DNA from 2 places in the Shewanella sp. ULN5 genome. Region 1 is predicted to be linked to the other one. Evidence: predicted binding sites of a transcription regulator. Region 1 holds the regulator's gene; the other holds the start of a gene.
The links. The regulator NrdR, encoded in region 1, represses ribonucleotide reductase genes. The targets are predictions, from matches to a motif close to AAACACNANATNTNGTGTTT.
Positions count from the first base shown of each region.

Region 2: nrdA (class 1a ribonucleoside-diphosphate reductase subunit alpha) is a predicted target of NrdR. The motif match lies at 11,873-11,892, and genes of this name have one in related genera.

Region 1 covers NZ_JAPJEE010000005.1:48,785-63,963, reverse strand. The annotation lists gene ORI98_RS06620 (thioesterase family protein) at 1-124, opposite strand, end outside; gene ORI98_RS06615 (OsmC family protein) at 320-745, shown strand; gene ORI98_RS06610 (NYN domain-containing protein) at 1,191-1,664, opposite strand; gene ORI98_RS06605 (multidrug efflux RND transporter permease subunit) at 1,701-4,823, opposite strand; gene ORI98_RS06600 (efflux RND transporter periplasmic adaptor subunit) at 4,823-5,902, opposite strand; gene ettA (energy-dependent translational throttle protein EttA) at 6,516-8,183, opposite strand; gene glyA (serine hydroxymethyltransferase) at 8,689-9,942, shown strand; gene nrdR (transcriptional regulator NrdR) at 10,072-10,521, shown strand; gene ribD (bifunctional diaminohydroxyphosphoribosylaminopyrimidine deaminase/5-amino-6-(5-phosphoribosylamino)uracil reductase RibD) at 10,551-11,687, shown strand; gene ORI98_RS06575 (riboflavin synthase) at 11,745-12,401, shown strand; gene ribBA (bifunctional 3,4-dihydroxy-2-butanone-4-phosphate synthase/GTP cyclohydrolase II) at 12,481-13,584, shown strand; gene ribE (6,7-dimethyl-8-ribityllumazine synthase) at 13,706-14,185, shown strand; gene nusB (transcription antitermination factor NusB) at 14,197-14,601, shown strand; gene thiL (thiamine-phosphate kinase) at 14,689-15,179, shown strand, end outside.
Region 2 covers NZ_JAPJEE010000007.1:119,121-134,299, forward strand. The annotation lists gene ihfB (integration host factor subunit beta) at 1-97, opposite strand, end outside; gene rpsA (30S ribosomal protein S1) at 177-1,844, opposite strand; gene cmk ((d)CMP kinase) at 1,982-2,668, opposite strand; gene aroA (3-phosphoshikimate 1-carboxyvinyltransferase) at 2,841-4,142, opposite strand; gene ORI98_RS09010 (amino acid aminotransferase) at 4,533-5,723, shown strand; gene serC (3-phosphoserine/phosphohydroxythreonine transaminase) at 5,784-6,875, opposite strand; gene gyrA (DNA gyrase subunit A) at 7,049-9,745, opposite strand; gene ubiG (bifunctional 2-polyprenyl-6-hydroxyphenol methylase/3-demethylubiquinol 3-O-methyltransferase UbiG) at 10,125-10,847, shown strand; gene ORI98_RS09030 (HAD family hydrolase) at 10,849-11,535, shown strand; gene nrdA (class 1a ribonucleoside-diphosphate reductase subunit alpha) at 12,106-14,394, shown strand; gene nrdB (class Ia ribonucleoside-diphosphate reductase subunit beta) at 14,472-15,179, shown strand, end outside.

The sequences.
Region 1 (15,179 bases):
AATATTTCAGAAAATTAGGGTGGTATACCACGCCTGAAAAATCAGTATCTTCATAGTAAATTTGCACCGCAAAGTGGGCTGATTCACTCCATATAAATGCGTTACTATTACTTGGCTTTTGCATGATGTTCCTAACTGTCAGTGTTTAAATACGATTTAAAATAAGCGATGGGCAGTGTAGAGGATTTTGAGATTTATTTCAGTGAATTTATCCCAGTTGATTTTGCAAGTTTAAGTTAGCATTGCAAATAAAAGCATTTCAGCGGTATAATTTATCCATAAGATTTTTCTAATGAATGTTGTTATAAATGGAGCAATAATGGCTGATAAAATTGTTGAAGTTAACACAACCATGGGTGAAAGTTGGAAAGTGACTGCGCAAATTCGCGAGCATACGTTAATTATTGATCAGCCAACGGCTGGCAATGAAGGCGCAAATCCGTTGGAAACTTTTTTGTTCTCGTTAGCGGGGTGCATTTCTGCCATAGCTAAAATGGTGGCTCGTGACAAAAAAATCCATATTCGTCAATTTGATGTGCAAGTGAAAGCAGTACTCAATACCGCAGGGCTTTCAGGGCTGCAAACGGATGATCCTGTTGGATTTAAACAAATCGATTTAATTGCCACCATTGATGCTGATTTAGATGAGCAGCAAAAACAAGATTTTCTTGATGCTGTCTGTCATCGCTGTCCAGTACACGATAACTTATTAAAACCAACGTTAGTGACTCATAGTGCAAACTAATTGCTTCTAGCGATATTTAAGCCGTGATTAAAACGTCGTTTGTATTGTGAGCTATCCAGCGTTGAGTTTAACGATAAATACTAATATGACAATGGCCTGATTACTGACGTTACAAGGCCATTTTTTATGTCATATGATCAAGTTAGGTTTAATTCATCTAGGGATAAATGAAGATTAAGTTTCAGTCGCTAGAGCTCAAACTACGTTATTTTTAAACATAAATCTGTTTGGTGATTTAAGGTGAAAGTAAAGGGGGAAATACCTTAACGATAGATTATAACCGTAGCCAATATGTCGACTAACGTAGGTCACCATTAGCTTCACAATTGGCGTAAAAATTAGCGTTAACCAGAGTATCGTTAGCAATGACGAGTGATGCAAATAATACATAATCAGTTGCGCTAGTTAACAAAAACGCTATATAAAACCATTGCTAATACACGTGCTAACGCAGCAAATTATTATCAATAGGCGTGTGCAATTGACATTGATCGGTTAATGATTTTGCGGTTAATCGCACCACACTAATCACATGGGTTAAACAATCATACTTACGATTTATGGCTTGTATCAGTAAATCAAAATCCCCATCACCAGAGAGTAAAATCACTTCATTGATGTCTGCGGAAAGTTCTAACATATCGATGGTAATTCCAACGTCCCAGTCGCCTTTAGCTGAACCATCGCTGCGTTGAATATACGGCTTGGTTTTTACGGTAAAACCAATATGCTTTAACGCATCCTGAAATTTAACCTGACCATCATCATTAGGGGCTATGGCATAGGCGATAGCGTGGACAATTTCACCACGCTCTTCTAATTGCTTATACAATTCACGGTAATTAAAGCTACGATTAAAAGCCTGTTTACAGGTGTAATAAATATTTTGAACATCCACAAATACGGCAATTTTATACATTTATTAACCTACAAGGTGTGAGTAAAGGTCGCTGGGTTAGGGCATGTTAACACACTCGTTGTTGGACTTTTGCTGTTTTGCTATCGCTTCATCTAATTGAGCGGCAACGTATCCTGGTGATTTGGTTGAAGCCGAAATCAGTCGATACATTGCAGGAATAACAAACAGAGTGACTAACGTTGCGAAGGCCATACCAAAAAATATCACGGTGCCTACGGCAATTCTGCTTTCACTGCCTGCACCTGTTGATAGGATGAGCGGCAAAGCGCCTATTAAGGTTGTAAACGCTGTCATCAAAATAGGACGTAATCGGCGTGCTGATGCATCAATAATCGCTTGATTTAAACTTAGCCCTCTATCTCTTAGCTGATTAGCAAATTCAACAATCAAAATACCATTTTTGGTCACCATACCGATCAGCATGATCATCCCTATTTGACTGTAAATATTGATCCCTTGGCTGGTGAGTGTTAAACCAATAAAGCCACCCAAAATACCCATCGGCACCGTTAGCATGACGACCAAAGGATTGATAAAGCTTTCAAATTGTCCGGCTAATACTAAGTAAGCGACCAATAAGGCCAGGCCAAAAACAATCATGACGCCGCTTTGGTTTTCTTTGAAGTCTTTAGACTCACCCGTGTAAGCAATGGAAATATCATCGGGTAGTAGTGAGATGGCTCGTTGATCAAGAAAAGCCAACCCTTCACCTAAAGTGTACCCTTCGCCTAAATTGGCTTTTAGCGTAATCGATTTTTGCTTATTGGTATGGCTTAGCTTTTGCGGTGAGGCGACCTCCTCGATATTGGTGACAGTATCTAAGGTGATGAGCTCGCCTTTATTTGAACGTAAATAAATCTTACTAAGGTCGGACACACTGTTAAAACTGTTTTCATCACCTCTAAGGTAAACGTCGTACTCTTCTCCTCGGTCAATAAAGGTGGTTGCACTGCGTCCGCCTAACATGACTTCAAGGGTATCTGAAATGCTTGCTACACTTAAACCCAGCTGAGCGGCGATTTGTTTATCGATAGTAACCACTAACTCAGGGGTGGTTTCGGCATAGTCTAAATCAGCGCCTTCTAAGATGGGGCTATCGTCAGCTTCCTGTTGAAGAATCTGTGCCCACTTAAATAATTCTTGATAGTCAGAGCCTCCTAACACAAATTGAACCGGCTCACTCGATTGGCCTCTAAAGCCTGGCATCATAGGACGTACCATTACATCAGGGATATCTTTCAGTGATGATGAAATAAGTGCTAATGCCTGTTTAACATTAGTGTCTCTGTGTTCCCAATCTTCTAATTGAATGATGACAAAACCGGTTTGGTCGCCAGCTCGACCGCCAAATGCGGGAGCCTGTACGCTGAATGATTTAATGGTGCCTTGTCCTAGCAATGGCATTAGCCTTTGTTCAACAATATCCATATTGGCGATCATGCGGTTGTAACTTGTTCCTTCAGCCCCTTTAATAAAGGCAAACAGTACGCCACGGTCTTCTTGTGGTGCCAGTTGTGAAGGAACCTGTTGCATTAATAAGTAACTTCCACCCAAACAGGCGATAATGACGAAAGGTGCGGCAACTCGCCAGTTTATCGCCCATGTCACGCCTTTTCGATAAAGCTGCTCTAAGCGATGAAAGCGGATATCAACCCATTGGTTAAAGGCGTTAGGTTTTACATTGGCTTTTAACAGTTTGCTGCTGAGTACAGGGGTAAGCGTTAATGCAATTAACGAAGAGAAGATCACTGACATTGCCAGCATGACTGAAAACTCGGTAAATAAGAGTCCTACCATGCCATCCATAAATGAAATAGGTAAAAACACCATCACCAGTACTAGTGTGGTTGACACTACGGCAAAGCTCACTTCTTGAGTGCCCTTGTAGGCGGCGAGTAACGGAGGCTCTCCTTTTTCTAAATGATGGAATATGTTTTCCACAACTACAATGGCATCATCAACGACTAAGCCAATCGCCAGAATAAGTGCCATTAAGGTTAATAAATTGATTGAGTAACCTAAGCTGTAGGCTGCCATAAATGCGGCAATAAGTGAGACAGGTACCGTCACCGCAGGAATTAATGTCGCCCTGACTTGACCGATAAAGATATACAGCACCAGCACAACTAAAACGCCGGTGATAAATAGTGTGTTGTAAACTTCATTAATCGAACGTTCAATGAATACGTTCGCATCATAATCGACAACTAATTGGGTACCCTCAGGTAAAAATTGCTGAACACTTTCAACCTGTTGGTGAACATTTTTAGCCACATCCAATGGGTTAGCATCGGATTGCGGAATTATCCCCAAGCTAAGGTTAACCACGCCGTCACTTTTAAAGGTCGAGTTTTCATTTTCTGCGCCAACAAAAACTTGTGCCACATCTTTAAGGTAAATTGGCGTACCATCATTGCTATTTCTTACCACTAAATAATCAAAATCGGCAGCAGTATTGTAAAGGCGCTTGGTTCTGACGGTCATAACTGTGGTGTCATTACGCACCTCACCGCCGGGTGTTTCGACATTTTCCGCTCTTAGGGCATTGATAATATCGCTGGTGGTAACATTACGACCGGCCATTAATTGCGGTTGTAATTGAACATACATCACCTTGTACAAGCCGCCTGAAATGCTGACAGAACTCACGCCCGTGATTAAGCTGAATTTATCTTCGAGTACACGCTGGGCGTAATCGGTTAACTGAGTACGATCCATTTTGCTTGAGCTAAGATTGACATAAATAGATGGCTCACCAGTGCCATTATCTTTAGATACTATGGGGTCATCAACTTCGTCGGGTAACCTTCGTTGGGCTTTGGCAACCGCATCTCGCACATCGCTGATACCTTCGGTTAAATTCCAGCCTAATTTAAATGCGATAGAAATTCGCGACATACCGTTACGGGTAGTTGATGTCAGCTCGTCAATGCCGCTGATCCCGGTTAATTCATCCTCAATAGCTTTGGTAACTTGGCTTTCCATAATCGTTGCCGACGCACCGCTATAGGTCGTCATCACAGTGACTACAGGGTTTTCTACGTCGGGCATTTCTCGGACTGATAATTTAGAGAATGACACTAGGCCAAATACACACAATAAAATACTCAGCACAATGGCAACAACAGGGCGTTTTACCGCGGTATCACTTAACCACATTAGCGTTGCTCCTGAGGTTGAGGTGATGAGAGATTAGCGGCGTCGGATAAGTCATTCACTGTTATGCCATCTCGCATATTGACTAAACCTTGCACCACAATATTATCGCCGATATTTAAACCTGCATTGATAAGTACTTCATTGTCTATTCTTGCGCCAAGTTCAACTTCGGTTTTTCTAGCGATATTGTCTTGGTCGACTACGTAAACGTATCGCTTAGTACCTGAATACTCCAAAGCTTGAACAGGCACCATTGGCGATGACACGCTAGGGAAAACCAGCGTTGCAGACATCATCATGCCGGGTTTTAGTTGGTTGTTTGCATTTGCAAAAGAGGCGCGCACGGTTAAGTTTAATGTGTCTTCATTCACTCTTGGATCAATCGCGGTCACCTTGCCTGAAAATGTCTTATCAGCCCAAGCTCGACTGGTCGCATTGATTGTCATCCCCGTAGTCAATAACGACAGATAATGTTCAGGAATATTCAGATCTAGGTATAGCTGGCTTAAATCATCCAATGTCAGTAACGACTCACCAGTATTAACCGTTTTGCCTTTACTAAAGTTTATTAAGCCAACGTTTCCTGAAAACGGTGCTATTAGGCTGTGATAATGTAAATCAGCACTGGCAGCCGCTAATCTTGCTGAAGCGATATCTACTTTGGCTTTTTGTGCTTCAATTTCTGTTTGCGTTATGGCGTTGACGTCGATGAGTCGTCCGAATTCATCTTGGATGCGTAATTCATCGGCGTAGTATGCTTTGGCCTCTGCCATATTGGCAGTGGCTTTGGCATTTTCTATGGTGATTAGTACTTGTCCTTGGCTGACATATTGATTCGATTTGACGTTAATTTGATCTATTTTTCCACTGATTTGCGGAGCAAGAAACACCGATTGTTTGGCTTTTAATTTACCGACAAGTGTAATGGATTGAGCTAATGGATGATTATCCACTTTGGCAGTGATTACAGGGATCGTTCTTGAAGCCGGTTTTTCTTTAGGTTGTGGCTTATCTTTGCTAAGCACCATCCCGGTAATTGCAGCGGTCAGTAAAATAATAAGGATGATAATTTTTTTCATAAAAAAGCGATCTCAATAAGAGTATTAGCCAAAACACGAGTGGGAGTTTAGTGGGGCTATTGTATTCATTTTTTATCATTGGAGCGTAAAGGTGTGTAAAACTCAGCGATTTTTTTGTTTCTAAACATAATGATGATGCAAATATGTGAATGGTTTTACTTGTGCTTTAATGTGTTGTTGATTTTTATTGGTTTAATTGTACGGTTATTTATTCGTTACACTGTGGAGGAGGGAGGAAGTGGTGTGAGCTTAATTGCAATGGTCGTTGCAACCGCTTTGCTGCAGCTAAAAATGCCGATTTCAATTAGCAAAGATATAAGGGCTGGTTAACATGTCATATTTTTACCAAACTTAACCGCTAACCGCTAACCGCTAACCGCTAACCGCTAACCGCTAACCGCTAACCATTAACAACTTATCAATAACCAATGGCATGTCAGGGGGAATAACGTTTTTAAACCATGGTATTAAGGTCATTCGTGTTAAAAACACGCTATTGATAATAAAATTGAAGCTTTTGAATATAAATTTAATGATATTTTGAGCGTGCAATCAGTTTGTGGCAAGACAAACAAAAACAGGAGCCGAAGCTCCCGTTTTATTAACAGTATGATTACTTAGTCATTCGCTTGTATTTTAAACGATGAGGTTCGACGATATCCGCACCATAGGTATTTTTTAACCAGGTTGAATATTCTGTAAAGTTGCCTTCATAGAAGTTAACTTTACCTTCGTCACGGTAATCTAAGATGTGAGTCGCGATACGGTCTAAGAACCAACGGTCATGCGAAATCACCATGGCACATCCAGGGAACTCAAGCAGAGCTTCTTCGAGTGCGCGCAGGGTTTCTACATCTAAATCGTTGGTGGGTTCATCGAGGAGTAATACGTTACCGCCAGCTTGAAGCAGCTTAGAAAGGTGAACTCGGTTACGTTCACCACCTGACAGCGTACCAATAATTTTTTGTTGATCGCCACCACGGAAGTTAAAGCGGCCAACATAAGCACGGCTAGGTATTTCCATATTGCCGACTTTCATAATGTCTTGGCCGCCAGAGATTTCTTGCCAAACGGTATTTTTATCATTCATTGAGTCACGGAACTGCTCAACAGAGGCAATTTGTACCGATTCACCAATCGAAATACTGCCGCTATCTGGTTGCTCAGTGCCTGAAATCATTCTGAATAAGGTTGATTTACCGGCGCCGTTAGCGCCAATAATGCCAACAATCGCCCCTTTAGGCACGGTAAATGATAAATTATCAATTAACACTCTATCGCCATAGGATTTGGTTAAGTTATTGACTTCGATAACTTTGTCGCCTAAGCGTGGTCCTGGTGGAATGAATAATTCATTGGTTTCATTACGCTTTTGATAGTCATTGGTGTTCAACTCTTCAAAGCGAGCCATACGGGCTTTACCTTTAGATTGACGACCTTTTGCCCCTTGGCGAACCCACTCTAATTCTTTGGCAATGGTCTTCTGGCGTGCGCTTTCAGTTGCCGATTCTTGTTGTAAACGCGCATCTTTTTGCTCTAACCAAGAAGAGTAGTTACCTTCCCATGGAATACCCTCGCCACGGTCAAGTTCTAAAATCCAACCCGCGGCATTGTCTAGGAAGTAACGGTCATGGGTAATCGCCACAACTGTGCCATTATATTCCTGTAAAAAATGCTCAAGCCATGCTACTGATTCAGCATCCAAGTGGTTGGTTGGCTCATCAAGTAATAGCATTTCTGGCTTTTCAAGTAATAGGCGACAAATAGCAACACGTCGACGTTCACCACCGGATAAAACTTCGATTTTTTCATCCCAGTCAGGTAAACGTAATGCATTGGCCGCACGTTCAAGAATGTGTTCTAAATTATGGGCATCCTGCGCTTGAATAATGGCTTCTAATTCACCTTGCTCTTTAGCTAATGCGTCAAAGTCGGCATCAGGCTCAGCATAAGCGGCATATACAGCATCTAAACGGGTCAAAGCGTTTTTCGCATCACTTACCGCTTCTTCTATGGCTTCACGCACGGTTTGATTTGGATTGAGTTTTGGCTCTTGAGGTAGGTAACCAATCTTTAGTCCTGGCATAGGGCGAGCTTCACCCTCAATTTCAGTATCAATACCGGCCATAATGCGCAGTAATGTTGATTTACCTGAACCGTTTAAGCCTAATACTCCAATTTTTGCACCAGGGAAAAAACTTAACGAAATGTCTTTTAAAATTTGCTTTTTAGGCGGAACAATTTTGCCCACTCTAAGCATGCTGTATACAAATTGAGCCATGGGATCCCATTATTTGATGAACACTGAATAGGTGTGATTCTAATGGAATCTGAATCTAACTTAAATCGGATTTTATCGCTTCGATGTAAATGGGTGTTTTTTATCATTATGAAACCTTGAGCACTAAGTCTATGTATCAAGGTTTCAGGGGGAATTAAGTAATAGGCGGTGATAGTGATGAGCAAGAATATGTTAGATAATGCATAAATACAGAATTTTATGCAGCTACTCTGTATAGGCTTCTTTTAAGAATTAGCCCTTTTAGGTATCAAAAGTAGAACAGTGTTTTTAGTGACTGTTTTAAGCTATCTATGAATCTAATCATCAAAAGTTTTTTACAATAAAAACATTAAGTTTATGAATAAAATCATCTATTTCATTTTCGCATGAGATTTTCTATTGCTCATAAGTAACTAAATTCATGCTGTAAGGCTGGGATTGTTTGCATTTGCAGAGTAGAATACCGCGCAACCCTACTACTATAAAACCTATCGTTGGAGTCACCATGCTTAAGAAAGCGATGAATATTGCGGATTACGATCCAGAATTATTTAAAGCCATTGAAGATGAAACTTGTCGCCAAGAAGAGCACATCGAATTAATTGCATCTGAAAACTACACCAGTCCACGTGTAATGGAAGCACAAGGTTCTCAGTTAACCAATAAGTATGCTGAAGGTTATCCTGGTAAGCGTTACTACGGTGGGTGTGAGTATGTTGACGTTGTTGAAACCTTAGCAATTGAACGTGCTAAAGCATTATTTGGTGCAACCTATGCCAACGTTCAGCCTCATTCAGGTTCGCAAGCAAACAGTGCTGTTTTCATGGCGCTATTGAAGCCAGGTGATACTGTATTAGGGATGAACCTTGCACACGGTGGTCATTTAACACACGGCTCTCCAGTTAACTTTTCTGGTAAGTTATATAATATCATTCCTTACGGTATCGATGAGTCTGGTCAAATTGACTACGATGAAATGGAACGTTTGGCGGTTGAACATAAGCCTAAAATGATGATCGGTGGTTTCTCGGCTTATTCTGGTGTTGTTGATTGGGCTAGAATGCGCGAAATTGCTGATAAAATTGGCGCATACTTCTTTGTTGATATGGCTCACGTTGCGGGCTTAATCGCTGCTGGCGTTTATCCAAACCCAGTTCCACACGCACACGTTGTGACGTCAACAACCCATAAAACTTTAGCTGGCCCACGTGGCGGTATCATTATCTCTGCAGCTGATGATGAAGATTTATATAAGAAATTAAACTCAGCGGTATTTCCTGGCGGCCAAGGTGGTCCATTAATGCATGTTATCGCCGGTAAAGCGGTAGCCTTTAAAGAAGCATTAGAGCCTGAGTTTAAAGTGTATCAGCAGCAAGTTGTTAAAAATGCTAAAGCGATGGTTGAAGTGTTTTTAGCTCGCGGATACAAAATTGTGTCTGGCGGTACAGAAAACCACTTGATGCTAGTTGATTTAATCGGTCGTGAATTGACCGGTAAAGAAGCTGATGCCGCATTAGGTAGCGCTAACATTACTGTGAACAAAAACTCAGTGCCAAATGATCCGCGTTCACCATTTGTGACTTCAGGTATCCGTATCGGTTCACCTGCAATCACGCGTCGTGGTTTCAAAGAGGCTGAAGCGAAAGAGTTAACGGGTTGGATTTGTGACATTTTAGATGATGCCCAAAATCAAGCTGTCATTGAGCGCGTTAAAGGCCAAGTATTGGCTTTATGTGCCAAATTCCCAGTTTACGGGTAATTCTGTTTTAGACTTGATTCTATGTTCAGAGTGTAAGCTGAGCCAAAGGTTAGCTTAACCTTGATGAACAAATAGGATAAACTTTAATGGCCGCTAATTTTAGCGGCCATTTTATTTTGTGGAGGTTCAATGCATTGTCCTTTTTGTAGCGCGACAGACACTAAAGTTATCGATTCGCGTTTGGTGGCAGATGGTCACCAAGTTCGCCGTCGTCGCGAATGCACTGAATGCCATGAGCGTTTCACCACGTTTGAAGGGGCTGAACTGGTTATGCCCAGAGTGATAAAACGTGATGGCAGTCGTCAGCCATTTGACGAAGAAAAATTACGTGGTGGCATGCTCCGAGCGGTTGAAAAACGCCCCGTGTCGATGGATGAGATAGAACAGGCGATTACCAAAATTAAATCCACTTTACGCGCGACAGGTGAGCGTGAAATTGATTCTGAAATGATTGGTAACTTGATGATGGAACAATTAATGAGCCTAGATAAAGTGGCTTATATTCGTTTTGCATCGGTTTATCGTGCTTTTGAAGATGTCTCTCAATTTGGCGAGGCTATCGCTAAGTTACAAAAGTAAATGTGTAAAATCCACTGAGTATTTTGTGTATGGCTTACGTGAGTGTTTTTGATACCCAAATGATGAGTCGAGCTATTCAATTGGCTCGCAAAGGACTGTACACCACCCGCCCCAATCCTTGTGTAGGTTGTGTTTTGGTGCAAAACGGTCAGATTATTGGTGAAGGTTATCATCAAGTGGCTGGTCAAGGTCATGCTGAAGTTAACGCGTTAGCCCATGCTGCTGCTAATGGTCACAAAACCGAAGGTGCAACGGCTTATGTTACCTTGGAACCTTGCAGTCATTATGGCCGTACGCCGCCCTGCGCATTAGGGGTGATTAATGCTAAAGTTGCTCGGGTTGTTATTGCTGTTAAAGATGCAAATCCCCAAGTGGCGGGTAACGGTATTAACATGTTGCGAGATGCTGGCATTCAAGTTGACGTAGGTTTATTAGAATCTGAAGCATTTGAGTTGAACCTCGGCTTCATGAAACGCATGAGAACCGGATTTCCCTGGGTAACTGTAAAAGTTGCAGCCAGTTTAGACGGCAAAACAGCGCTTAACAATGGTGAATCCAAGTGGATAACGGGCGCTACTGCCCGTGATGATGTACAAAAAATGCGCGCCCGTCATTGCGCACTTATTACTGGTGTAGAAACGATATTAGCCGATGATCCCAGCCTAAATGTCCGTTATGAGCAATTAGGTAGCTTGAAAAGCTCACTGTTACCCTCATCTCTACATCAGCCATTAAGGGTTGTGTTGGATTCAAAGGCCCGCCTAACCTCATCGTTTAAGTTATTTAACATTCAAAGTCCGATTTTGTTGGTCTCCACGCGTGATTATTCTGATGAGGTAAAATGCTCATTTGCCCAACATGTCAGCTTGCTAAGAGTTAATGCTAACTCGCAAGGGCGCGTTTGCTTAACTGAGTTATTACAGCATCTCGGCGTTAGTTGTAATAGTGTTATGATTGAAGCGGGTGCAACGCTTTCAGGTAGTTTTATTGAACAAAATTTAGCGGATGAGCTTGTGTTATACCAAGCAGATAAAATAATGGGGAGTGAAGGACGAGATATGTTGTTGCTGCCCAATTATCAGACGATGGACATGATCCCTAAAATAGTCTTAAAAGATAAGCGAAATGTCGGCCAAGACACACGATTGATATTCCGTTTAGGCTAAAATAGTTAATTATACATGTTCAGCAGTGTTGAGCATTTTCTATATAAGTGAGTCATTATGTTTACTGGCATTATTGAAGCCCTAGGCTCGTTACGAAAAATTGAACGTAAAGGTAATGATATTCGTTTGACCGTGGCTAGCGGTAAACTTGATTTATCTGATGTTAAATTAGGTGACAGCATCGCTACTAATGGTGTTTGTTTAACCGTGGTGCAATGTTTGGCTGACGGCTATGTTGCCGATGTCTCTGCAGAAACCGTGGCATTAACCGGTTTTGCAAATTACAAGGTTGGACAAAAAGTCAATTTAGAGAAAGCGGTTACCGCGACGACCCGTTTAGGTGGTCATATGGTCAGCGGTCATGTTGATGGTATTGCCAAAGTTGATGTGTGCGAGCATCGCGGTCAGGCCATAGAGTTTTGGTTAACAGCTCCCGCGACGTTAGCTAAATACATAGCTCATAAAGGTTCGATAACTATAGATGGCGTAAGTTTGACCGTAAACGAAGTGAAAGCGAACTCATTTAGATTAACAATCGTTCCGCACACCGCCAGCGAAACTACACTGATCAATTTGAAAGCGGGTGATAGCGTTAATATTGAAGTTGATTTGATCGCTCGATACCTTGAAAGGTTAATGCAGCCGCAAGCAGAGCATCATCCTAAATCTGGCGTAACAATGGCAATGTTAGCTAATGCCGGATTTATGAAATAAACAGGTTAAAACAGATAAACGTAAACCTAAAGTTCGACCCCACAAGCAATCATAATTAATAACGATTAAAGGTTCCCACATGGCTTTACATAGCATAGAAGAAATCATCGAAGATATCCGCCAAGGTAAAATGGTTATTTTAATGGATGATGAAGATAGAGAGAATGAAGGTGACTTGATCATGGCTGCTGAGTGTGTCACACCAGAAGCGATTAATTTTATGGCAACTTATGGTCGTGGATTAATTTGTCAAACCATGACAAAAGCCCGTTGCCAACAACTAAATCTCCCTTTAATGGTCACCAATAATAACGCTCAGTTTTCGACGAATTTTACCGTTTCAATTGAAGCCGCAGAAGGTGTTACCACAGGTATATCTGCCCACGATAGAGCGGTAACCGTGCAAGCCGCAGTGGCAAAAAATGCCAAAGCAGCTGATTTAGTGCAACCAGGGCATATATTTCCATTAATGGCTCAGGACGGTGGCGTGTTAATTCGTGCTGGGCATACCGAAGCGGGTTGCGATCTGGCTCGTCTTGCAGGCTTTGAACCATCGGGCGTGATTGTTGAAATTTTAAATGAAGATGGCACTATGGCACGCTGTCCAGATTTAGAAGTTTTCAGTGAAAAGCACGGTATTAAAATCGGCACAATTGCTGATCTAATCGAATATCGTAACAATAAAGAAACGACCGTAGTACGGGAAGCTAAGTGTAAATTACCGACTCGTTTTGGTGATTTTGATATGGTCACATTCAGAGACACCATTGATAATCAACTGCACTATGCATTGATAAAAGGTGAAGTCACTGCTAATAGTTTGGTGCGAGTTCACTTACAAAATACCTTCAATGATTTATTACATTCAGAGCGCGATCAAAAGCGTAGTTGGCCATTAGAAAAAGCCATGGCGCGCATTGCGCAAGAAGGTGGGGTGTTAGTGTTATTGGGCAACCAAGAGCATACGAGCCATATTTTAGCCAAAGTGAAGTCATTTGAAGCGCAAGATAATGGTGAAGCAACTGCTCCAGCGCAATGGCAGGGAACTTCTCGTCGCGTGGGTGTAGGCTCGCAAATTTTGTCTAGTTTAGGCGTGACATCCATGCGTTTGTTGAGTTCACCTAAGCAATATCACTCATTATCAGGCTTTGGTCTGCAAGTGACTGAATATGTTTCAGAGTAAAAATTAACCCTTTCAGTTTAACAATTTCAATAATTGCATTGCGCTCAGAGTGGTCGGCTGTGTTATCATACCGCCTCTTTCGCCCAAGCTGGGTGCTTTAGCTAAATTAGGTAAGATAAAAATGAACATAGTTCAAGGTAATATCGAAGCGAAAAATGCCAAAGTGGCGATCGTAGTATCGCGTTTCAATAGCTTTGTTGTTGAAAGCCTGCTCAGTGGCGCAATTGATACTTTAAAACGTTTTGGTCAGGTTCAAGATGACAACATTACTGTTGTGCGTGTACCTGGCGCAGTGGAATTACCATTAGCTGCCCGTCGTGTTGCAGCAAGTGGTAAATTTGACGGTATTATTTCATTAGGTGCAGTTATTCGTGGTGGTACGCCTCACTTTGACATGGTTGCCGGTGAATGTAACAAGGGACTTGCTCAAGTAGCATTAGAGTATGACATCCCCGTTTCTTTTGGTGTGTTAACAACAGATACCATTGAGCAAGCTATCGAGCGCTCGGGTACAAAAGCAGGCAATAAGGGCGGCGAAGCTGCATTAAGCCTGTTAGAAATGGTTAACGTACTGCAAGAGTTAGAACAACAGTTGGTATAGTAGGAAATTTAATGAAGCCTTCAGAGCGCCGTAAGGCACGCCGTTTAGCCGTTCAAGCTATTTATTCATGGCAACTGACAGACAACAATGTTGCTGATGTTGAACATGAATTCTTAACAGAACAAAGTTTAGACGGTGTCGATGTTGCTTATTTTCGTGAGTTATTAGCAGGTGTAACCGCTAAAGTAGCTCAAATTGATGAGTTATTAAAACCACACTTAGATCGTGATTTTAGTGAAGTGTCACCAGTAGAAAAAGCCATCGTACGCTTAGCAACATTTGAACTGACTTTCAAAAAAGATGTCCCTTTTAAGGTTGCCATTAATGAAGGTATCGAACTTGCGAAAGCCTTCGGTGCTGATGATAGTCATAAGTTCGTTAACGGTTTATTAGATAAGATCGTTAAAAACAAGTAATGCTAGAAACGGTATCTTCGGATACCGTTTTTATTTGTATCAAAATGCATCAAAGTTAGTTGGGCGGGGATCCGCACCGGAGTTAGCGTGAAAGAATTCCAACTTATCGAACAATTTTTTAAGAATAAAGGCCAAAAACGTCGCGATGTCATGCTCGGCATTGGCGATGACTGTGCTTTGGTTCAACCTGCTGATGGTAAAGTGATTGCCATTTCATGTGACACTTTAGTTGAAGGGGTTCATTTCTTTGCAGATATGCCTGCGCATGCACTGGGTTATAAATCTCTTGCGGTAAATCTTTCAGACCTTGCAGCTATGGGAGCAGAGCCTGCTTGGATGACTCTTGCGCTGTCATTACCGGATGTTAACCAACAATGGCTTGCTGACTTCAGTAGCGGACTATTTGAAGCTGCGGAATACTATGGTGTGGCATTGGTTGGTGGTGACACGACTCGCGGTCCTCGTTGTATTAATGTCACCATTAATGGCCAAGTCCCTAAAGGTAAGGCGCTAAAGCGCAGTGGAGCCAAAATTGGTGACTGGGTATTTGTGACTGGCAGCTTAGGTGACTCGGCCTT
Region 2 (15,179 bases), on a different contig from region 1:
TTTGCTCCAACATTTCTTTGATAACACTTTCAACTTCTTTCGCCGACAGTTGCGACTGCCTGGTGGCGAGTTTTTCGATAAGTTCAGATTTAGTCATCCTAGCTATCCCCTATTTCCAAGCCAAACACAGTCGCCTAATGGGGAGGGATACTCCCCATACAACAGACGATTTTCGATTACTTACGAGCTGCTTTGAAAGCTTCAGCCATTGCGTTGCTGATTACAGCATCGTCTTGCTTGTTCAAAGTTGCAATCGCTTCTTTCTGTTCAGCTTCATCTTTCGCTTTGATAGATAAGCTGATAGAACGGTTCTTACGATCTACACCCATGAACTTAGCTTCGATTGCATCACCTACTGAGTATACTGTAGATGCATCTTCGATGCGCTCTGCAGAAATGTCAGCAACACGGATATAACCTTCAACAGTTTCAGCTAGTTCAACTGTAACACCTTTAGCATCAACAGCAGCAACGGTACCGTGTACTACGGTGCCTTTCTTCTTGTCAGCTAAATATGCATTGAATGGATCATCTTCAGTTTGCTTAACACCTAGGCTGATACGTTCACGCTCTGGGTCTACTGAAAGAACTACAGCGTGGATTTCATCGCCTTTCTTGTATTCAGACACTGCATCTTCGCCAGTACCGTTCCAAGAAATGTCAGATAAGTGAACAAGACCATCGATTCCGCCGTCAAGACCAATGAAGATACCGAAGTCAGTGATTGACTTGATCTTACCTGATACTTTGTCGCCTTTGTTAAACTTAGTAGCGAAGTCATCCCATGGGTTAACTTTACACTGTTTTAAGCCTAAAGAAATACGACGACGTTCTTCATCGATGTCTAGAACTAACACTTCAACTTCATCACCTAAGTTAACAACTTTAGATGGGTGAATGTTCTTGTTAGTCCAATCCATTTCAGAAACGTGTACTAGACCTTCAACGCCTTCTTCGATTTCCACGAAACAGCCGTAGTCAGTCAAGTTAGTTACGCGACCAGTTAAACGTGTGTTTTCTGGGTAGCGCTTGCTGATTTCTAACCATGGATCTTCGCCAAGTTGCTTAAGACCTAGTGATACGCGAGTACGCTCACGGTCATACTTAAGTACTTTAACGTTGATTTCGTCACCAACATTAACGATTTCAGATGGGTGCTTAACACGTTTCCATGCCATATCTGTGATATGTAATAGACCGTCAACACCACCTAAATCTACGAATGCACCGTAGTCAGTAAGGTTCTTAACGATACCTTTAACTGCTTGGCCTTCTTGTAGATTTTCAAGAAGTGCATCACGCTCAGCACTGCTTTCTGATTCGATAACAGCACGACGAGAAACAACAACGTTGTTGCGCTTCTGGTCTAGCTTGATAACTTTGAATTCTAATTCTTTGTACTCTAAGTGAGCGGTGTCGCGAACTGGGCGCACATCAACTAGAGAACCTGGTAAGAAGGCACGGATACCGTTTAATTCAACAGTGAAACCACCTTTAACTTTACCATTGATGATACCGATTACAGTTTCAGCATCTTCGTACGCTTTTTCTAGAACGATCCAAGCTTCATGACGCTTAGCTTTTTCGCGAGATAATTGAGTCTCACCAAAGCCATCTTCAACAGAGTCAAGCGCTACGTCAACTTCGTCACCAACTTGAATTTCTAAAACGCCTTGTGCGTTTTTGAATTCGTCAGCAGAAATTGGGCTTTCAGACTTAAGGCCTGCGTCTACAAGTACCATACCGTTTTCGATGGCAACAACTGTACCACGAACGATAGAACCTGGACGGAACTCAAGAGTTTGAAGGGATTGTTCAAATAGATCAGCAAAAGATTCAGTCATGTTTTTAAGTTACTTTATGTAATAAACCACCATCCATCCTAGATGTGGAGTCTAGTAATATTATCCACGTCATCCTTAACGTGAATACCTACAGCTAGTTTAGCTTAAATAACTAATAAAGTTACTATAAATCTTAACTAGTCCGTAATTTTTTTGTTTACATGCTCTAATACAAGAGCAAGTACGCCTTCAATTGAGATACCACTAGTATCGATAACTAATGCATCTTCAGCTGGAACCAAAGGTGAGGCTGAACGATTAATATCACGTTCATCTCGTTCTATAATCTCAGCTAAAAGGCGGTCGATTTTAACATCGAAGCCCTTGTCCTGCAACTGATTAAAGCGTCTTTCCGCTCGCTCTTGAGCTGAAGCGGTTAAGAAAATTTTCGCGGGCGCTTGAGGAAACACAACAGTTCCCATGTCTCGGCCATCTGCCACGAGTCCAGGCATTGCTGAAAAGGCACGTTGACGGCGTAATAATGCTTCACGAACACGCGGTAAGGCGGCGACTTTAGATGCAGCATCAGAGCACTCTTGACTACGAATCGTTGTAGTCACGTCTTCGCCTTCAAGCACAACTTTAATGGCATTACTGTCAGTATTAGTTAAAAACTGCACGTCTAAGTGAGCGGCCATCAAGGTTAATGCTTCTTCATTACTCAATTCTATATCGTGATGAATAGCTGCAAGGGCAAGTACGCGATAAATTGCACCGCTATCTAATAAATGCCATCCTAAATGTTTGGATAATAACTGACATATCGTCCCTTTACCTGCACCGCTAGGACCATCCACAGTCACGATTGGAGCCCGTTCAGTCATAAATTCCTCCGAAAAACATCATCCATGAATATAAAAAGTTTTACCCAAAATTAAGCGGCGGTATTGTATATCAATTCTCATTAAAAAACCTTTAATGGGCTAAAAAATTACTCAAAAGCAGACGAGATTGGCAGTTTATATGACAATCTCGTTTGCGTACAAGGCTTCAGGGTTATTTAAGTTGATTAATAGAATGAGTTGATAAACGTTGGAACTCGTCAAAATACGTTGGGAATGTCTTTGAGGTGCAATCTGGATCATTAATGGTGATGCCACAATCAGCAAATGCCACTAATGAAAAACACATCGCCATTCGATGATCATTATAAGTATCAATTGCTGCTGTATTAATTGTGTTAGGTGGCGTGATGGTAATGTAGTCGTGCCCTTCCTCGACTATTGCACCTACCTTACGCAGTTCAGTCGCCATTGCTGCTAATCGATCGGTTTCTTTTATTCGCCAGTTATAGATATTACGTAAAGATGTAGTGCCTTTTGCAAACAAGGCAGCAGTCGCAATTGTCATTGCCGCGTCTGGAATGTGATTCATGTCCATATCAATGGCAGTTAAAGACGACTTTCTTGCTATAATAAAATCATCTCCCCACTCAATTTCCGCGCCCATAGCTGCAAGTGCATCAGCAAACTTTACATCACCTTGAATACTGAGTTTTCCTACGCCAGTCACTTTTACATCGCCGCCACAAATGGCACCTGCAGCCAGAAAATAGGATGCTGAAGAGGCATCCCCTTCAACAAGCACTTTACCAGGCGAAATATATTGCTGACCGGAGATAATTTCAAAACGAGCATAGTTATGGTTAATCACCTCTACACCAAACTGCTTCATTAATGCGATAGTGATATCAATATAGGGCTTTGAAACCAGCTCTCCCTTAATCACAATATTAACGCTGTCTTTTGCTAAAGGTGCGACCATCAACAAAGCGGTCAAAAATTGGCTTGATAAATCACCTGCAATCTCAACATCACCACCGTTTAGCCCCGTCGCATTGACAGTTAGTGGTGGAAACCCCGGATTTTTAAGGTAAGTAATAGCACCACCAAGTTGTTGTAAAGCGTCTACTAAATCTCCAATAGGCCTTTCTTCCATACGAGGTTCGCCCGTTAAAGTAAACTGCCCTTGCCCTAAGGTTAAGGCTGCGCATAGTGGACGCATAGCGGTACCGGCATTTCCAAGAAAAAGCGTTTGCGGCTCAACTGAATTCAATACACCACCAAGGCCTTGAACTTTGCACACTGTGTTGTTTTCACTGAGCTCAAATTTAACACCTAACTGTTTAAGTGAGGCTAACATATATCGAATGTCGTCAGAGTCGAGTAAATTTGTGAGTGTTGTGGTGCCTTTAGCTAAAGTCGCTAGCAACAATGCCCTGTTAGAGATACTTTTCGAACCTGGAATATTAATTTCGCCATTCATCTTTTCGATAGGCTCTAAATGCAGTTGCTTCATGTATGTCTTCTTCTATCAATTAATTAAATTCAGGATTCAAACTGTAGTGAGCTTATGGTGAACATAAAATAACTGGAACTATTTAATTACATTCACCATAGTCGCTATACATTAATGAATGAACCACAGGTTTCAAGTCATTTTCACGCTTAACGGCGAGATTATCAGGTTTATTGAATAAAATGCCACTCTATGTAATGGGAAGCCATTACAGCAGATTGTTGTTAAAGATGACAGTATTTTTTGTATGTCATTAATAGTTTCCAACTGAAATATTCTCAACTTAGCAATTAAACTGATTTGAGATAAATAAGGGCTTTAACTAAGTGTTTAAAGCGCGCTATCCTAGCTGAATATAAAAAGAAATGTCATTCATTAAAAGGTCTTCTCATGTTTGAATTATTAAAAGCCATGCCTGCTGATCCTATCTTAGGTTTGTTGACTCAATATCGTGCTGACTCACATCCACAAAAAGTAGATTTGGGCGTGGGGGTTTATAAAGATCCGCAGGGTCACACTCCTATTCTTGCTTGCGTAAAAGTGGCTGAACAACGACGTACAGATTCTGAAGATACTAAGGTTTATATTGGTCCTACTGGTTCACCTCTGTTCAATCAATTAATGACCGAACTCGCTTTTGGTAAAAATCATGTCGCTTTAATTGCCAATCGTATTAGAACAGTTTCAACCCCCGGCGGCACAGGCGCACTTCGTGTTGCTGCAGATTTCATTAAACGTTGCCGCCCTAATGCGGTGCTATGGGTGAGCGATCCTACATGGGCGAACCACACAGGATTATTTGAAGCTGCGGGAATAACTGTTAAAACTTATCCTTATTATGATTACGACACAAAATCATTAAAATTTGAGCAAATGCTTGCAGCGTTAAATCAGGTATCAAAAGATGATGTTGTACTTTTACACGCATGTTGCCACAACCCAAGCGGTATGGATTTAACCACAGAACAATGGGATGAAGTCATTAGTGTGACGGCAAAACAAGGTTTTACACCACTTATTGATATGGCATATCAAGGGTTTGGTGATGGCGTTGATGAAGATGCTTATGGTGTTCGTCAAATGGCTGCAGCCGTAGAAAACATGATTCTATGTAGCTCATGTTCGAAAAACTTTGGCTTATATCGTGAACGTATTGGTGCCTGCTCTATTATTGGCAAAGATGCTGCTCAAACTGATGTGGCATTTTCGGTATTATTATATGTCGTACGTTGTATCTACTCTATGCCGCCAGCCCATGGTGCCGCAATTGTTGAAACCATTTTAGCGGACGCAGAATTAAAACAGCAATGGTTAGATGAATTAGCTGTGATGCGTAACCGTATTAACGGTAATCGCAGCATGTTGGTTAATAAATTAATTGAAAACGGTGTTGAGCAGGATTTTAGTTTTATAGCTCAACAAAAAGGGATGTTTTCTTTCTTAGGTGTTAATCAATCTCAAGTTGAAACACTTAAATCGCAACACAGTATCTACATGGTGGGTTCAAGCCGGATCAGTATTGCAGGGATCAGTGAGTCGAATGTGGACTACTTAGCGAAATCAATCGCATCCATATTGTAAAATATTTAAAAAAAGGGCTGATTCATCAGCCCTTTTTAATATCGCTTTTAATCGTTAATACTAACTGTGTTGCTTGGCAAATTCTTGCATAAACACAACTAATTTTTGTACGCCTTCAATTGGCATAGCATTGTAAATACTTGCACGCATACCACCGACTATACGGTGTCCTTTTAAGGCCACTAACCCCGCCTGCTCTGCGTCCGCTAAAAATTGACTATCTAACGCACTATCAGCCAGTTGGAATGTTACGTTCATTCTAGATCGATTTTCAATGGCAACACCATTTTTATAAAATGGGAGTAGATCAATACATTCGTAAAGTAATTGCGCTTTTTGTTGATTGATTTTTTCCATGGCACTGACGCCACCGACACTTTTTAGCCATTCAAATACTTCAGCAGCTAAATACCAAGCAAATGTGGGTGGAGTATTGAACATCGAGTCATTATCTTTAGTGATGTTGTAATCCATCACTGAAGATTGTACTAAACTAGGCAATGACAACATATCATCGCGTACAATCACAATCGATAAACCAGAAGGGCCGATATTTTTTTGGGCGCCCGCATAGATAAGACCAAATTTACTGACATCAATTTCATGAGACATAATGGTTGATGATAAATCAGCAACAATCGGCCAAGGGCTAGTAAGTGACTCAAATATTTCAATACCGTCAACGGTTTCATTCGCGCAATAATGCACAAATCGATAATCTTTGTTGATTTGGTTTAGATCAGGCAAACACACCTGATGTAAGCCATTAATGGTTTCAACAATATTGATCTCATCAATCTGCGATTCTCCGGCAATACGTTTGGCTTCTTTAACAGCTGAACTAGACCATTGCCCTGATGTTAAATATAAAGCGCGTCCGTTATTACCCAAGAAATTAGTGACCACATTGGTAAATTGTGCCCTGCCACCACCATGCATGAATAACACATGATAGTTTTGTGGAATATGCATGAGCTCACGGAGTGTCTTTTCAGCTTGCTGTGTTAAAGCAATGAACTCTTTACTCCGGTGACTGATTTCCATTACGGAAACCCCTAAGCCATTCCAATCAATTAATTCCTGTTGTGCTTTTTGCATTACCGGTTGAGGCAACATCGCAGGACCTGCACAGAAATTATAAATTGTGCTCACAGACAACTCCTTCACTCAATGTTATTGATATCAGTTAGATGATAATAGACATGTAATACTAAGGGCTTTATTAGCTGATGAATAGTGCTTTATGAGTCGTTTTTGATGAATTTTTTTCCGTAAAATAAAACGAGCGCCATAGGCGCTCGTTTTCATTTAAGTAAACCACAAGATTACTCTTGTTCGTCTGACTCTTCTACTTCAGTGTTTTCAACCGTAACATCTTCAGACTCAGTTGAATCAACTAAAATTGGATTACCTTCTTCATCTAACGCTTCATCAGATTGAATTTCTTCAATACGTTGTAAGCCAACCACTTTTTCATCTTCAGCTGTACGAATGATAGTGACACCTTGGGTGTTACGACCAATCACAGATACACCTTCAGCGGGAGTACGTACTAAAGTCCCCTTGTCACTGATTAACATGATTTCATCGTTACTACCAACCTGAACAGCACCAACAACGGCACCATTACGACTGCTTACTTTGATTGAAACCACACCTTTAGTGCCACGGCTCTTAGCAGGATATTCTTCAAGCTCAGTTCGTTTACCGTAACCGTTTTCAGTCACAGTTAAAATGGCACCATCACCCTTAGGAACAATCAAGGATACAACGCGTTGGCCTTCTTCTAACTTGATTCCACGAACACCCGTTGCAGTACGACCCATCGGACGTAGCGCAATGATTTCTTCACCGGTTTCAGGGTCAATTTTCACTGCACCAGTTTCAGAATCGCGAGCTTTCTCGTTAAAGCGTACCACTTTACCTTCGTTAGAGAACAACATGATGTCGTCACTACCTTCAGTAATATCAACACCAATAAGCTGATCGCCTTCTTTAAGGTTAACAGCAATAATTCCGTTTGCACGTGGGTTGCTATAAGCGGTTAAGGCTGTTTTCTTTACAGTACCGTGCGCGGTAGCCATGATAATAAATTTATCATCAGCATATTCACGAACAGGTAAAATCGCGGTAATACGCTCACCATCAGATAACGGTAATAAGTTAACAATGGGTCGACCACGAGCCGTACGACTTGCAAGCGGTAATTGATAAACTTTTAACCAGTACATTTTACCAAAATCAGAGAAGCAAAGAATCGTATCATGGGTATTAGCTACTAATAGTTTTTCAACAAAATCTTCATCTTTAACTTTGGTAGCGGCTTTACCTTTACCGCCACGACGCTGCGCTTGATAATCTGTTAATGGCTGGTATTTGGCATAGCCCAAGTGAGAGAGCGTTACCACAACGTCTTCTTCATTGATCAAATCTTCAAGACTCATATCAATTTCATTAGCGTTAATAATGGTTCTACGCTCATCACCGTATTGCTCAAGGATCTCTTGCAATTCTTCTTTGATGACTTCCATCAAACGTTCTGGGCTGCGCAAAATCAGCAGCAATCCAGCAATAAGCACTAATAATTCTTCGTATTCACTCAGAATTTTTTCGTGTTCAAGACCGGTTAAACGATGTAAACGTAATTCAAGAATGGCTTGCGCTTGCTGTTCAGTTAAATAGTACTGACCATCACGGATACCGTATTCAGGTTCTAACCATTCTGGACGTGCTGCATCATCACCAGCTTTTTCCAACATGCCTTGAACGTGGCCTAATTCCCAACCTTGGGATATTAATTTGGCTTTGGCTTCAGCTGGAGTTGGAGAGGCTTTAATTAACGCAATAATTGGGTCAATGTTAGCTAATGCAATAGCTAATGCTTCAAGAATGTGGGCTCTATCGCGAGCTTTACGTAATTCAAATACAGTACGACGTGTAACCACTTCACGACGGTGAAGAATGAAACACTCTAGCATTTCTTTTAGATTGAATAACTTAGGTTGGCCATTGGTTAGGGCAACCATGTTAATACCAAAAGAACATTGCATTTGAGTTTGCGCATATAGGTTGTTAAGTACAACCTCGCCCACTTCACCGCGTTTAATTTCAATGACAATACGCATACCGTCTTTGTCAGACTCGTCACGTAATCCACTGATACCTTCAATTTTCTTATCTTTAACAAGCTCAGCAATTTTTTCAATTAAACGTGCTTTGTTAACTTGATAAGGAATTTCATGAACAATAATACGTTCACGGCCGTTTTCATCGGTTTCAACGTCGGCTTTAGAGCGCATAATGGCGCGACCACGGCCGGTGTTATAAGCATCAATAATGCCTTTACGTCCGTTAATCGATGCAGCAGTGGGAAAATCTGGACCAGGAATGTATTCCATTAACTGTTCAATCGATAAGCTAGGCTCATCAATTAATGCCAAACAGCCTTTGACCACTTCACTTAAGTTGTGTGGTGGAATATTGGTCGCCATACCTACCGCAATACCTGAAGAGCCGTTAATTAATAAGTTCGGCACTCGTGTTGGTAATACAGCAGGAATAAATTCAGTACCATCGTAGTTAGGTACAAAATCTACAGTTTCTTTCTCTAAATCAGCCAATAAAGAATGGGCTAACTTTTCCATACGAATTTCGGTATAACGCATTGCCGCCGCTGAGTCACCGTCAACCGAACCGAAGTTACCTTGGCCGTCTACTAAGGTGTAACGTAACGAGAATGGCTGCGCCATACGAACGATAGTGTCATAAACAGCAGTATCACCATGCGGGTGATATTTACCGATAACGTCACCAACAACACGAGCGGATTTTTTATAAGGTTTGTTCCAGTCGTTTTTTAGTTCGCTCATCGCAAATAATACGCGGCGGTGTACCGGCTTTAAGCCGTCACGCACGTCAGGCAATGCACGACCCACAATTACGCTCATAGCGTAATCTAGATACGAATTTTTTAGTTCGTCTTCAATATTAATTGGCGAAATAGATGAAGCCAGATCAGTCATAAACTGCGCGTTCCCCTGAAATTGAGCTGACGACTTTTATTCCATATTATCGTCGAGCTTTAAAACGTGATTTGGCATTCTAACACAGATATATATTGTCGCTAGAGCAAACCGAAACCAATTTGATTTTAGGGATAAAAAAAATACGAATTAACAAATGTGACAATAAGTTAGCAAAGTTTGTATTCAATAAAATTACGCTAAAATTTATCCTAAATTAGAGATATGTGAGTATTAACTCGATTAATTGTTCAAATAACATGCGCTTCACTTTGATTATCGAGGCTGATCACACGCAATGCGATATTTTAGCGCTATTAAAAACTGTTTGAGACGATATAATGTCGACATAATCAATAATGGATAAATTAGGTACCGCATGTCTACTGAAACCTCTTCTAATATAAATGTCGATCCACAAGAGATTGCGAAATTTGAAGCAATGGCTCAAACATGGTGGGATCCAAATGGTGAATTCAAACCATTGCATCAATTAAATCCGTTACGACTTAACTATATCGATCAAACCTCAAAGGGCATTTTTGCTAAAAAAGTGCTTGATGTTGGCTGTGGCGGTGGGATTTTATCAGAAAGCATGGCTAAAATTGGTGCCCATGTCGATGGACTCGATATGGGTGATGAGCCGTTAGACATTGCTCGTCTTCATGCCTTAGAAAGTGGTGTCACGGTAAACTACATAAAAAGTACCGCTGAACAACATAGGGATAGCCATAAAGGTTATTACGATGTCGTCACTTGCATGGAAATGCTTGAACATGTACCAGACCCCTTATCGGTTATTCAAGCCTGTTGCAACATGGTTAAACCGAATGGTTATGTGTTTTTCTCAACCATTAACCGAAATTGGATGTCTTATTTACAAACGATAGTTGGTGCAGAGTATCTGTTAAAAATGCTGCCAGTTGGCACCCATGATCATAGTAAATTTATTCGCCCGTCTGAGTTGATTGATCTTGTCGATAAAACGGATTTACTGTGCAAAGACGCTTTAGGTATAATTTACAACCCGTTATCTGGTGTATTTAAATACAGTAAAAGTGTTGATGTGAATTACATGATTGCCACTCAAAAGATTGATTAAATTGGCAACTTCAACCCATGGAGTTGATAAGTCAGCGATTAAAGGCGTGCTGTTTGATTTAGATGGTACGCTTGCTGATACCGCGCCCGATTTAATCTACGCGTTGAATCTTGCTTTAATAGATGCAGGCTTTGCAACGTGCCAGATTGAACAGGTTAAACATGCTGTAACCCATGGTAGTCTCGCCCTAGTAAAAGCTGCGCTTCCTAATGTTGATGAAGCATTGCAATGCCAGTTACAACAATCATTATTAAGTCACTATAAAGTCATTAATGGCGATAAAAGCGTTTTATTTGGCCTGCTTGATAAACTGTTAACTTATTTAGATGAAAATAACGTTCCATATGGCATTGTTACCAATAAGCATGCATGTTTCGCGCGGCCTTTAGTCCATAAACTGGGCTTAACCTCAAGGATGAAGTCAATCATAAGTGGTGACAGCACCCTTTATTCCAAGCCGCACCCTGCCCCTATGTTACTTGCGGCACAACAAATCGGTGTGCCTGCATCAAATATCTTGTATTTAGGGGATGCCGAAAGGGATCTGGTTGCGGCACAAAATGCCAACATGATCGGTGGTGTTGCCTATTGGGGTTATCTGTCTGCTTTTGACACCCCTGAACATTGGCCTGGGCAATTACATTTTAAAACTTCAAAATGTTTACATGACTTTTTTGTTACAACTTAAATATGGTTCTAATGACGACTCGTTTGTGACAATTTAATCACTCATTTTGGGTCAATAGAAATGATTCTCCCTGTCATTAGTATTGGATCCAAACATTGATTTAAAGATCAATAAAAAAATGCGCTCGCTAATGCGATCGACGATAATTTTAGCGATCAAACTTTTTTCATTTTTAGAACAATTAAACAACAGTAGATAGAAAAGCTATTGAAAATTGGGGTGTAGGGTTAGCTTTTACTAACCCCTGCATTTATCCTCAACTTATCCACAAGATGTTCTGAAAATTGTGGCTTGCAAAATGCCGCCAACCTCACTATCTTGTATCTTAGATTCTAAATAACACCATATCTTGTGTGTCAAATACAATCTCAGACACTAGTGTGTCAATATAGACGACTCACTATTTTAAGCTGAACGGGTGACTTATCCTGCTAAAATGTCACAAACCGTCGTCTTTAATGCTTAAGGATGATTGTTTTTACAAGGGAACGTAAACGTGTGGTTAGACACGATCGCCTGTTGTAATAAGCGCTCAATCACAATAACAGATATAATCAAGGCCTCTCTTCAATGAATAGCAATATGACTGTCACAAAACGCTGTGGCGAACGTGAAACTATCGATTTAGATAAAATTCACCGCGTGATCACTTGGGCTGCCAAGGGATTAAAAAACGTTTCGGTTTCTGAAGTTGAACTCAGATCTCACCTGCAATTCTTTGATGGTATTCCTACTGAAGCTATTCATGAGACGATTATTAAGGCAGCAGCTGACCTTATTTCGCCAGAAGCACCTGATTATCAATTTGTTGCCGCACGCTTAGCCATTTTCCATTTACGTAAAAAAGCCTTTGGTCAGTTCGAACCACCAAAGCTTTACGACCATGTCACCCGTTTAGTTGAAATGGGTAAATACGACATGCATATTCTGGCAGATTATAGCCGTGAAGAATTAGACGTGCTCGACAGCTATATTGATCACTGGCGTGATATGAACTTTTCTTATGCGGCCGTGAAACAGTTAGAAGGTAAATATTTAGTTCAAAACCGTGTGACACACGAGGTGTATGAAAGCGCACAGTTCTTATACATTCTTGTTGCAGCATGCCTGTTTTCAAAATATCCAAAAGAAAACCGCTTACAGTATGTAAAAGATTTCTATGATGCGACTTCTAGCTTCAAGATATCTCTACCGACCCCAATTATGGCAGGTGTACGCACACCTACGCGTCAATTTAGCTCTTGTGTATTAATCGAGTGTGACGACAGCTTAGACTCAATCAATGCCACCGCATCTTCTATTGTAAAATATGTTAGCCAACGTGCAGGTATTGGTATCAATGCGGGTCGAATTCGTGCATTAGGCAGCCCTATACGCGGCGGTGAAGCCTTCCATACGGGTTGCTTACCTTTTTATAAATACTTCCAAACTGCGGTCAAATCTTGTTCTCAAGGCGGTGTTCGTGGTGGTGCTGCCACCCTATTCTACCCGTTATGGCATTTAGAAGTTGAATCGCTTCTTGTATTGAAAAACAATCGCGGTGTTGATGATAACCGTGTTCGCCATTTAGATTATGGTGTGCAATTAAACAAATTAATGTACCAACGCTTGATTAAAGCTGAAAATATCAGCTTATTTAGCCCATCTGACGTTCCAGGTTTGTACGATGCCTTCTTTGAAGATCAGGTTGAGTTTGAACGTTTGTATCTTCAGTACGAACAGGATCCAGCTATTCGTAAAAAGCAAATCAAAGCTGTCGAATTATTCTCGTTAATGATGCAAGAACGTGCCTCTACAGGTCGTATCTACATTCAAAACGTTGATCATTGTAATACGCACAGTCCTTTTGATTCTAAAGTTGCGCCAATTAAACAATCGAACTTATGTTTAGAAATTGCCCTGCCAACCAAGCCATTAAAGAATATCGATGATCCAAATGGCGAAATTGCACTGTGTACTTTATCGGCGTTGAATCTAGGTGCAATTAAGCATTTGGAAGAGTTAGAGCCTTTAGCAGAATTGGCTGTACGAGCATTAGATAATTTATTGGATTACCAAGATTACCCTATTATTTCGGCCAAATTGGGGTCAATGAATCGCCGTACCTTAGGGATAGGTGTGATTAACTTTGCTAACTATCTAGCAAAAAATGGTAAACGTTATTCTGATGGTTCAGCAAACAACCTCACCCATAAAACATTTGAAGCTATCCAGTTTTATTTGTTAAAAGCGTCAATGAAGTTAGCTCAAGAGCAAGGTGCGTGTCCGTTATTTAATGAGACCACTTATTCTAAAGGCATCTTGCCAATTGATACTTACAAACGCGATCTGGACAAAATTTGTGATGAGCCATTACATTTAGACTGGGAAGGTTTACGTAAAGATATCCAACAATATGGTTTACGAAACTCTACGTTATCTGCATTAATGCCATCAGAAACCTCGTCTCAGATTTCAAATGCAACCAATGGTATAGAGCCTCCACGCGGGTTAATCAGTGTTAAAGCCAGTAAAGATGGTCAGTTAAAGCAAGTTGTTCCCGATTTTGATCTATTAAAAGATCAATATGAGTTACTTTGGAATATGCCAAATAATGAAGGTTACTTACAGCTTGTGGGCATTATGCAGAAGTTTATTGACCAGGCTATTTCTGCTAATACCAATTATGACCCTACTAAATTCCCAAGCCGTAAAGTGCCAATGCAAACCTTATTAAAAGATTTACTTAGCGCATACAAACTTGGTGTAAAAACACTTTATTATCATAACACCCGTGACGGTGCATCTGATCAACACGATGATATTTTGTCTATCGAAAAAGAAGATGATGATTGTGCCGGTGGTGCGTGCAAGATATAAATCTTAGGTTTATTGATTGCTAATTTTAATAAGGAATTAAATGCGGGGTAACTTCCCCGCTTTTTAGGAAAACAAACATGGCTTACTCAACATTTTGTCAAACACCGAATGACGCAACCCAAGAACCCATGTTCTTCGGTCAAAACGTTAACGTTGCACGCTACGATCAACAAAAGTATGAGATATTTGAAAAGTTAATTGAAAAACAATTGTCTTTCTTTTGGCGTCCAGAAGAAGTGGATGTTAGCCGCGACAAAATTGACTTTGCCAGTCTTCCTGAACATGAAAAACACATCTTCCTGTCTAATTTGAAGTATCAAACTTTACTTGATTCGATTCAAGGTCGCTCTCCTAACGTGGCATTTTTACCGTTAGTATCAATCCCAGAGTTAGAAACATGGATAGAAACTTGGTCATTTTCTGAAACCATTCATTCACGATCTTATACCCATATTATTCGTAATATTGTCAATAACCCTTCAGTTGTTTTTGATGATATCGTTGAAAATGAACAGATTTTAAAACGTGCGGGTGATATTGCTAAATATTATGATGATTTGATTTTTTTAACGCAAATTCATAATTTACATGGTGAAGGCACTCACCTGATTGGTGGTCAAGAAGTCACTGTTAGCCTTCGTATTTTAAAGAAGACTTTATATCTTTGCATGATGTCGGTTAACGCATTAGAAGCCATTCGTTTCTATGTCAGCTTTGCATGCTCATTTGCCTTTGCAGAACGTCGATTAATGGAAGGTAATGCAAAGATTATTCGTTTAATCGCC